DNA from 3 places in the Heliomicrobium gestii genome. Region 1 is predicted to be linked to each of the others. Evidence: riboswitches for the same ligand, from Rfam matches in the RefSeq annotation. Region 1 holds a riboswitch; each other region holds the start of a gene.

Region 1 (3,204 bases):
TCAACACGCCGACAGGGATTTCCGCCGTCAAGAGGTTGCGCGCCAGGGTGTCGGCCGAGCTGAGCAGGATGGCGCCGAAGAGGGCGCTCGCCGGGATCAGGTAGCGGTTGTCGGGGCCGATGACCATGCGCATCAGGTGGGGCACGATCAGGCCGACAAAGCCGATGATGCCGCATACGGCGACACAACCGGCGGAGATCAGCGAGGCGATGATCAGTAGCGCCGTGCGCACCCGCTCCTCATCGACACCCAAGTGGCCGGCAGTCCGCGCGCCCAAGCTGAGCAGGTTCAGGTCTTCGGCATAGTAGAGGGCCACGGCCAGGCCGGTCGCGACGATGGGCAGGGCGAGCCAGACATGGGGCCAACTGCGCGAGGCAAAGCTGCCCATGAGCCAGAAGACGATGGCGCTCACCTCGTCGCCGGATAGGCTTTTCAGCAGGCTGATGGCGGCGGAAAAGATGGATCCCACGATGACGCCGGCGAGGATCAGGTTCGTCACAGACAGCATCCCATTGATCCGGGCCATGGCATAGACGACAGCCAACGAAAAAAGCGCCCCTCCGAAGGCGAAGAGGGGCAGCGATAACAGGGGCATGCCGGCGATCTGCCAGTTGCCATAGATCGCCAGGGATGCCGCAAAGGCCGCGCCGGAGGAGACGCCTAACGTGTAGGGATCGGCCAGCGGGTTGATCAGGATGGCCTGAAAAATCGTCCCGGCCACGGCCAGTCCGGCGCCGACGAGCATCGCTGTCACCAGGCGGGGCAAGCGGATCTTCCAGATGACCGCCTCCTTCACCGGGTCAACCCCTTTCAGCCACTCCGCCTGTCCAGTGACCTTGGCGCCGATGATCTGGCTGATCTCGCCGGCCGAGACGGAAAGCACGCCGATCCCGGTATAGCCGATCAGCAGCCCGCCCAAGAGCAGCGCCATGGCGACGGTGAGCAGCGCCGCCGAACGGCGGCGCTGTCGGTACACATTCCATAGGTCGTGACGATCCGGTTGGTCTTGCAACGGATAGTTCCTCGCTTACAGTTGATTCCAGGCCTTCTTGAGGTGGTCGACCATGATCTTGACAACGGCGTCATTCTCGCCGAGCCCTTGCATATGGGCTTCTACCACATACCCTTTGGCTTCCAGTTGGCTTTTCCAGGAGTCGGGCTCATCGCCGGCCATGTCGTTTTGGGCGTGATCACCGGCGACGACCATGAACGGCGCCAGCTTCACCTTTTTCACGCCGCTGGCCGCCAGGTCGCGCATGGCATGTTGCAGTTCCGGATAGCCCTCGACAGTGGCGAGCATCACATTCTTGCCCCAGTACTGCTGACGCAGGACGTCATTCATGCAGCCGTAAGCGCTCAAAGCGCGGTATCCGGTGCCATGACCCATCAGCAGCAGCGCTTCCTCGCTGGTGTTTTCCGGGATAAGATTGGCGATGGCGGCGCCGGCGCGCTTGTAATCGTTAAATTCCTGGAGGAGCGAATCGCTCAAGACCAGTTTGTCAAAAACAGGGCCCTCGCTGGTCTTTGTGTCTTGCAGGCTTTTGACGACACTCTCCAGATCGCTGTACTCCTGACCGGGGAAGATATGTAAGGAGTGGACGACCACCTTGTTATACCCGTCATCGCTCAGCTTGGCCAAGGCCGTCATGGGGCTGTCGATGAACACCTTTTGTTCCCGGGCGATCTTCTCGCGAATGATGGAAGACGTATAGGACCAGCGCACCTCTACGCCGGGGAAGGCTTCCTTGACTTTGGCTTCCACATTGTCCAGGGCCACCCGCGCTTCCGGCACGCTCGTGCCGAAGGCGACGAGGAGGATCGCTTTTTTATCGACCTTGACTTTTTCTTTCGCCATCGCCGATGAGGCGCCCATCAGGAGAAAGGACATGGTCAGCAACATCAGGGTGACCAGGGCAGAAATTTTACGCCAGGACTTCACAAAAACCACTCCATTTCTTTTTTACCTTTTCGCGGAGATCAAAAAAACCTTAGCCATACGCTAAGGTTCCATGATCACTCCAGCCGCGATTCTAAAAAAGAAAACGGCACAGCAGACCACCTCCCTATCCTTCGTAGGTCGAACGGCAGCGGAGCAGGCAGGTCTCCTGGCTCAGGTTCGTCGGATGCCTCAGGTCTTCCCAGCTTGCGCCAGTGACTTTGATAGAGGCTCCTCCCCCATACAGTGGCGGGACCGCGCCGGATTTTCACCGGTCTTCCCTTTTAAGACCTGACTTCACGATGACAGTCAGGTCACCATACTCCCTCGTTATGAAATTGTCCATAATCATTATTCGTGACATGATCGCGAAATCCTGCTAATGAAAGGGATATTTATAACGAGAATCAATGGCGCAATTGCGTCTCTTCATTCAGGTCAAGCCACACCTCCGTATAGTGAGCGAATTCATCAGACAACCCGTTGGCTTTAATAAAATCGGCAAAGACCTTGAGCATGTACTCTTGCGACACCTCCTCCATCTCCAGGCGTTTTTGGAGCGCCCTCTGTTCCCTCTCGATTTGCCGGGACAGGTTGTCAACCAGCGCCTTCGTTATGAGATCAAGTTCATCGAGGTCTTTTACCAGGTCTTGATCCCCTGTCTTGGCGATTCGTTCCCGCATGTTTTGGATCAATTTGTTCAAAAACTCCGTTGATGTCATGTCTTACCACCTCCTGATCCGTCTGATCCGCCGGCAGCATTGAAAGAAGCAAACCGCTGCTGGTTACGTCACAAGGAAGGAAAAACGGCCAAGAGACGGGGGTCTCTTGACCGTCTTATCGCATCAGTATTCGATCCCTTGACGGCCCAGCATCCCCTCTTGATAGGGATGTTTGACTTCCGTCGCTTCCGTCACCAGGCTGGCTTTTTCGATAATCTCGGGGGGCGCGTTGCGGCCGGTGATCACCAACTCCACCTGCTCCGGACGCAGTTGAATCAGTTCCAAGGCCTCTTCGAGTGTCACCAGTTCAAAGTAGATGGCATTGGTCAACTCATCGAGAATGACGATATCATACTCTCCGCTGCACAAGACCTCTCGGGCTTTGTGCAGGGCCGCCTGCGCCATCTGGCGATCTTCCTCGGTGGCTTCTCCTTTGCGGATCATGCACTTGTCATAGTCGATCACCGGGCTGCCGTCTTCATGATATTTTCCCTCAAAACAGTCTCTGCCGTACTGGGCGAATTGAATGCTCGGCTGCAAACGCTG
Region 2 (3,204 bases), on a different contig from region 1:
CGCACCAGGGTGAGCGCCCGGATGTCCGATTTGGTCATGGGAACCTGACCTCGGATGAAGACGTCATCAGGCAATCCGATGGCGGCGATCGAAGGGGAAGAGCCCATCGAACCGTCGCCTGGCAGGATCGCCGGAAGGGGATTCGGTTGCATCCCCTCCCGGCGGTCCGTTCGGGCGTCAACGCCCCCACGGACGATCAACACAGCCGGCCTGTACGCGCCTGTGTTCACGAGTGCAATTGTATGTACAGTACCCTCTTCGACGGTTTCGTCTTCATAGCCAAGATTCCGCGTCACAAAAGCCCGTCGCTCCCCCTCCCCCCGAGCATCCAGGTAGGCGGCGATGGCTTCCGGTGAATGGTCCGGATCGGTCAGGAAAGCAACCCAGCCCGCATGGTCGAGGGCGGCAAGGACATCCTCCATAGGGCGACCGTGCATGCTCTTCCATGTCGCCTCCTGCCAGGGCAGCTTGAGACGGGCAAAGGCCATCTGCAAGGAACTAAGTCCTGGGATGACCCGGAGCGCTTCGGCGCCGAGGGCGCCGGTGAGACGGGGCAACAGGCTGTAATAGCCGGGATCGCCGGAGACGAGGACAGCGACACGCCCTGATAACCGCTCAACAGCGATATACTCGATCAGTTCGTTTAGATGGCGGTCGATGATCCGGCCTGGTTTGTTGAATCTGGCAAAAAGCGCCAGCGCGCGAGGACCTCCGACGAGCACATCGGCCTCCTCCACGGCTTGCAGCGCGGCCGGTGTCAAATATTCGTCTGTGCCGGGTCCGATGCCGACGACGGTGACCGGAAATCCCGGTCCAGTCCCGGAAGCGTTGCTTGACGACTCCACCCTAGCGGTTCTCCCTTCAAATCTGTGAATATGACAGAAACAGTTCCGCGAAAACGTTCAGCCGCCTTTTCGGCAGCCACATCGGCCAGGTGATCGAAGAAGTTGCGTCGTCCGGCCTTCGTCAGCAGGTCCACCGCCGCTTCCGCCGTGTTGGCCTCCAACAGCTCCTTGACGAGTTCAAGGGGCAGTCCGCAGACGGCGGCATGGGCGGCGATGATCTCTCGGCGCCCGTCGGCGATCCGGCTGTGGGTGTGGAAGATGCCGCCAGCCACCTTGACCAGCTTGCCCACATGCCCCCAGAGCAGAACCTCCCGGACGCCTTTTTGGGCGCAGGCGTCCAGCATATGACCGATGAAGTTGCTCGTCAGCACGACGGCGTCTGAGGGCGCTCCCCGCTGCTCCAATCCCCGCCGCCCCATGTGACCCGGTGTGAGCAGGAGAGTCCGGTGACCGGCAGCAAGAGCCACATCGATCTGCGGTTCCAGGCTGTGTTTGAAGGCCTCTTCTGACATGGGATTGACGATGCCCGTCGTTCCCAAGATGGAGATGCCGCCAACAACGCCCAAGCGGGGATTTAATGTCGATGGGCCGACCCGTTCCCCCTCAGGAACCCAGACGATCAGGCGAACCCCCCGTCCAGGAGGGAGCGTTTCCCCCACAGCGGCGGTGATCATGGCGCGCGGCGTCGGATTGATGGCCGCTTCCCCAACCGGTATGGCCAAGCCAGGCTTGGTCACCCGACCGACGCCCAGCCCCCCGTCGATGTGTATCCCGTCCGGCGCAGGCAAGGCGGTCACGCGAATCGCCAAGCCATGGGTGGCGTCAGGGTCGTCACCGCCGTCTTTGATCACCTGGCAGGTGACGCTCTCGCTCACGGCAACAGAAGGCGCCTGCTCTTCCACCCGCTCCGCTTGGACGATCAACCGGCCGCCCAGCGGCAGCGGGATGTCGATCGGCATCTTCGAATCAGCGGGAAGCTCTGTCGCGTCAATGGTTGTCCCGGCAAGCGTTCCGTAGAGGAAGCCTGTCGCCGCCTTGGCCGCAGCGGCAGCGCAGGATCCTGTCGTGTAGCCTTTTCGCAGTTGTTCCCACTCTCCCCGCCCATAAAAAAACCACACCCCTTTGCAAGGTGTGGGATTTGACACAAATACAAACCTGGGAAATCAACAGACCATTCCCCGGTCCGGTCACCTCCCCCGTAGCGCGCGGGTTCTTGCGGTGGGGGCAGTCAGGTCTCCTGGCTCAGGTTCATCAACCGCTTCGCCTTCCCGGTTCCCCGGTGGTCATAGAAGCGCCCTCCCCGTCACAGTGGCGGCACCGCGTCGGATTCACACCGACTTCCCTGCGTCACAGTGAGTGACGCCTGCCCCGAATATGCGTAATGTGATACATAAAATTATTCGCCGTCTTTTGAGTCATTCCTGCAAATCCAAAGAACTTTTCTGTCGTCACTGCGGATCAGGGATAGTTTCTCCAAATCGTCCCGTCTTGAGCGCCTCAGGCGGCGGTTTTCGGCCTCCAGGCGAGCGATGGCGTCCCGCCGTTCACTGTCCACCGTCTCCAGCAACGCCATCAACACGCGGCGACTGAGCCTCAACTGATGTAGCCGCGAGCGCAGGTAGTCCACTTCATCCTGCAACGCCTCCAGCGGTTCACGATTTCCTTCTCCCATGACGCCACGCCCTCCTGCCTGTGTCTTATCACCATTTTATGTCAAAGGCAGGCGAACTATCCCATAAGAGAGACTTCGATCAACCGGCGAAACGATACCGTTTGGCGATCCGATCGACAGCCTCGGCCAGGCGCTCCTCGGAAACGACCAGGGCGATGCGGACATACCCCTCGCCCCGCTCACCAAAAGCGTTACCCGGCACGACCAGCACGCCCGTTTCCCGCAGCAGCTCCTCGGCAAAGGCGAAAGAAGAGGCAAATCCCTCTGGCACGGGCGCCCAGACGAACATGGAGGCCTTCGGCTTATCCATCTGCCAGCCGATGCGAGCCAACCCATCGACGAGCACATCACGCCGGCGCTGGTAGGCCTTGGCGTTTTCCTCAACCATGGCCTGCGGTCCGCGCAACGCAGCCACAGCTGCCCATTGCACCGCCTTAAAGACGCCGTAATCGATGTTGGATTTCAGGTTAGCCAGAACGGCAAGAACCTCCCGGTTGCCCACAGCCATGCCCAAACGGCAGCCGGCCAGGTTATAGGATTTGGAGACAGAGTGGAACTCAATACCCACCTCTTTGGCCCCCGGCGCTTGCAAGAAGCTGACAGGACGATAGCCGTCATAGGCCAGTTCCGAATAGGCCACGTCATGCAACACGATGATGCTGTTGCGGCGCGCAAAGTCGACGACAC
Region 3 (3,204 bases), on a different contig from region 1:
AGAACTCGGCGGGAACAGCCATCGCCGCAGGCATGGCAGTTGATCTCTTTTGCCATGTCTTCCGATCCGGCGGCCGCCTCGGCTGCCGGACCTACCGGCGTGCCGGCGGCGCTCCTGGTCGACACAAGCCCATCGGGATCAAGGGCCAGCCTCTGTTCCGCCTTCCGGTTCTGCCAGCCCCGCGCCTGGGAAAGGGCGGCGTCGCGCTCGACAGCGGCGGCGAACCCTTTGGCCACGTCGGCGGCATGAGCGGCAATGCGGGCCGAGATGACGCCGGTCCGGACATCCTCCACCGTCGGAAAGCGAACATGTTCCGCTGGGGTGACGTAACAGATCAGGTCGGCGCCGGCAGAGGCGGCCAAGGCGGCGCCGATGGCGCAGGTGATATGGTCATAACCGGGCGCAGCGTCTGTCGCCAGGGGCCCGAAGATGAAGTAGGGCGCCCCTTCGCAGAGCTGTTTCTGCAGTTGAACCGTCGTGTGGCAGTGATGCAGGGGCGCATGGCCCGGCCCTTTTACCATCACCTGCACACCGGCGTCACGGGCCGCCCGGACCTGTTCGCCCAGGATCACCATCTCCTGCACCTGCGCCCGATCCAGCGAGTCGTGGCCCGAACCGGGTCGCAACCCATCGGCCAGGCTGAGGGTCACATCATAACGCCGGCAGATGTCAAGCACTCGGTCAAAGTGGCGGTGAAACGGGTTTTCCTGTTGGTGATGAAGCATCCAGCCGGCCAGCGAAGCGCCGGCCCAACTGACCATATGGGTCAGCCGGCCCTGCCGCCGCGCCAGTTCCAACGCCTTTAAGGTCATCGCCGAGTGCAGGCCAAAGAAGTCGACGCCCTCGGCGGCGTGACGCTCCATGGCGTCAAACATCTCCTCCACCGTTGTGGCAAGAATGCCGCCCCGCCTCGCGTCGCGCCGGCAGGCAAAGACCTCATACTGGGGCAGTGTGCCAACGGGTTTTGTGGATGTCGACAGCACATGCCGGCGAAAGAGGGCCAGATAGTCCTTCAATTCAGCCTCCGGTTCCCGCAGGCGATCGACGCCGGCTCCGATGGACAGATCCAGGACCGCATCTGCCCCTGCCGCCAACAGAACCTCTAGCTTCTTACGCTCTTCCGACTCGGATCCGCCCTCCAGGGGCAGTCCGATAGAAGCGCTGACTTTGGTGCGCAAGCCCTTTCCAAAGGCGACAGCCTGCCGTCTTTCGGCCCGCTTGCGGTTGTAGGGCAAGACGATGGTTCCATCGGCCAGCCCCCGGCGGATCGCCTCGGGCTCCACCTGTTCCCGCTGGGCCGCCTCAGCCATCGCGGGCGTGATCATGCCCTGCAGGGCTGCCTCGCGCTGGGTAATCTCCACTCCGTTCAGCCTCCTTTTTTCTGTCTCCCGACTGTCCGGCAAATAAAAAAAGCCCCCAGATCCATAGCGGATCCGGGGACTTTGCCATCATCCCTGAAGGGTCTCCTTTGCCGGGAAAGAGACCCTTAGACCGTACACAGGCAGGTCTTCTGGCTCGGGTTCCTCGCTGGCTGCGCCTTCCCTCTTGCGAAGTGGCCTCTTGCAGCCGGCTCCCCCATACAGCGGCGGGACCGCCCGGGATTCGCACCCGGTTCCCTATTCTCCCTTGCGGGCACCTGTGAACACTTTATGAAATTGATTGGTTGCGCTTATTATCATAATCGCAACATGTTCGCCTGTAAAGATGGATTTTCCAAAAAAACATCCACAGTTCCAGCCACTCGCAGGGCCTTACAGGGCGTGAAACCCCAAAGCGCAGGCCAGCAACCCCACAATGGCGCTGCCGCCGACGTAAACGCCGCAGCGCAACCATTCCCCGTCCTCGATCAGCCGGACGGCCTCAACGGTGAAGGTCGAAAAAGTGGTAAAGGCGCCCAAAAAGCCGATCTGAAAGACATTTTTTTCGATCGATTGAATGCCTGGGTTGCTTGCTGCATGAGCCGCTGACAGACCAAGCAAAAAGGCACCCGCGATATTAATGAAAAAGGTCGATGGCGGATAAGCCAGGGAAGTCCGTCGCGCGACAGCGACGCCGACGCCATAACGCGCAAGGGCGCCCAAGGCGCCGGCGGCGCCGATCGAAAACAAATCCCACGGCGTCATCGGTCCACCTCCAGCGCAGCGGGACGATTTTCCTTCATCATTCGAGCGCCGCGCGTTCCAAGAGCGCTGACCAGCACACCCAGAACAAGGCTGGACAACACATAGGCCCCCGCCAAGGCAGCCTCGCCCGCCTCCAACATGCGCACGCTCTCGAGCGCGAAGGTGGAAAAAGTGGTGAAAGCGCCCAAAAACCCCGTGGCGAAGCCGAGCCGAAGGGCGGGTTTGATCGCCACTACCTCCATGGCTACCGTCAAAAAGAAAGCGAGCACAAAAGCGCCCAGCAGGTTGATCGTCAAGGTCCCCCAGGGGAAACCGGTCTGATCGGCCAAAGGCGCCATCCATGTTCCCATAAAAAAGCGGGCCAGCGCCCCCAGAAAACCGCCGATCGCCACAGCAATAGCGTTCATCGCCGGTCCCTCCTTAACAGAGCCCGCTTGGCTGCGATCCTTTTTGCGGAGACGCCTTCCATGCACGCAACCCCTTCCAACAGGACCGCCGCCGCCCCACCCGAGGCGATGGCCGCGCTGCCGGCAACTGGGGCAGGCTCATCCCGCCCTTCCCCCTCTTGGGGCAGCACGACTCGCGCCGCTCGGGTCGTCTCAGTCCTTCCCGCCCCGTACGCCCGGTGACGGCCTGTCATCTCCGCCGGTTCCCCCACCTCGACGATGGAGATGCCGCCGTTACCCAGGTCTTTTTTTCGCACCCGGCAGCCCCGTTTCAACCGGAGATACCACAACAGGATGCGGAGAAACCCCTGATGGGAGATGACGACGATCGATCCCCGCTCCCTCGCCACATCCAACAGTTGTGTCCAAGCGAGCCGGGCGCGCCGAAAGGCCTGGTAGAGCGTCTCCTCGCCCTGCGTAAAGGGCCAGGCGTGACGCCACACCGTCATGGCGATGAGCAGACAGAAGGGGATCGCTCGTCGATTCCCGCTGCCGGGAAACTTGGACAGGACGATTTCGCCAAGGCTTTCCATGGTAACCACCTCTGCGCCCCATGCTCGGGCGAGGATGGTCGCCGTCTCCTGGGCTCGTTGAAAATGGCTCGCCACCACCACCGGGACGGGGCGCAGCCTGCG

Evidence for each region. Region 1 has a riboswitch for cobalamin ahead of GTO89_RS15110 (sirohydrochlorin cobaltochelatase). Riboswitches for the same ligand answer to the same signal wherever they lie in the genome.
Region 2: another riboswitch for cobalamin. It lies ahead of cbiD (cobalt-precorrin-5B (C(1))-methyltransferase CbiD); the one in region 1 lies ahead of GTO89_RS15110 (sirohydrochlorin cobaltochelatase).
Region 3: another riboswitch for cobalamin. It lies ahead of thiC (phosphomethylpyrimidine synthase ThiC); the one in region 1 lies ahead of GTO89_RS15110 (sirohydrochlorin cobaltochelatase).

The regions. Positions count from the first base shown of each region.
Region 1 is NZ_WXEX01000015.1:48,938-52,141, forward strand. It holds gene GTO89_RS15105 (FecCD family ABC transporter permease) at 1-1,012, opposite strand, end outside; gene GTO89_RS15110 (sirohydrochlorin cobaltochelatase) at 1,028-1,939, opposite strand; cobalamin riboswitch at 2,079-2,274, opposite strand; gene GTO89_RS15115 (hypothetical protein) at 2,344-2,658, opposite strand; gene cobO (cob(I)yrinic acid a,c-diamide adenosyltransferase) at 2,782-3,204, opposite strand, start outside.
Region 2 is NZ_WXEX01000010.1:28,322-31,525, reverse strand. It holds gene cbiE (precorrin-6y C5,15-methyltransferase (decarboxylating) subunit CbiE) at 1-845, opposite strand, end outside; gene cbiD (cobalt-precorrin-5B (C(1))-methyltransferase CbiD) at 758-1,990, opposite strand; cobalamin riboswitch at 2,056-2,227, opposite strand; gene GTO89_RS11925 (translation initiation factor 2) at 2,242-2,517, opposite strand; gene GTO89_RS11920 (LL-diaminopimelate aminotransferase) at 2,597-3,204, opposite strand, start outside.
Region 3 is NZ_WXEX01000011.1:51,602-54,805, forward strand. It holds gene thiC (phosphomethylpyrimidine synthase ThiC) at 1-1,361, opposite strand, end outside; cobalamin riboswitch at 1,484-1,655, opposite strand; gene GTO89_RS12815 (fluoride efflux transporter FluC) at 1,752-2,123, opposite strand; gene crcB (fluoride efflux transporter CrcB) at 2,120-2,530, opposite strand; gene GTO89_RS12825 (histidine phosphatase family protein) at 2,527-3,204, opposite strand, start outside.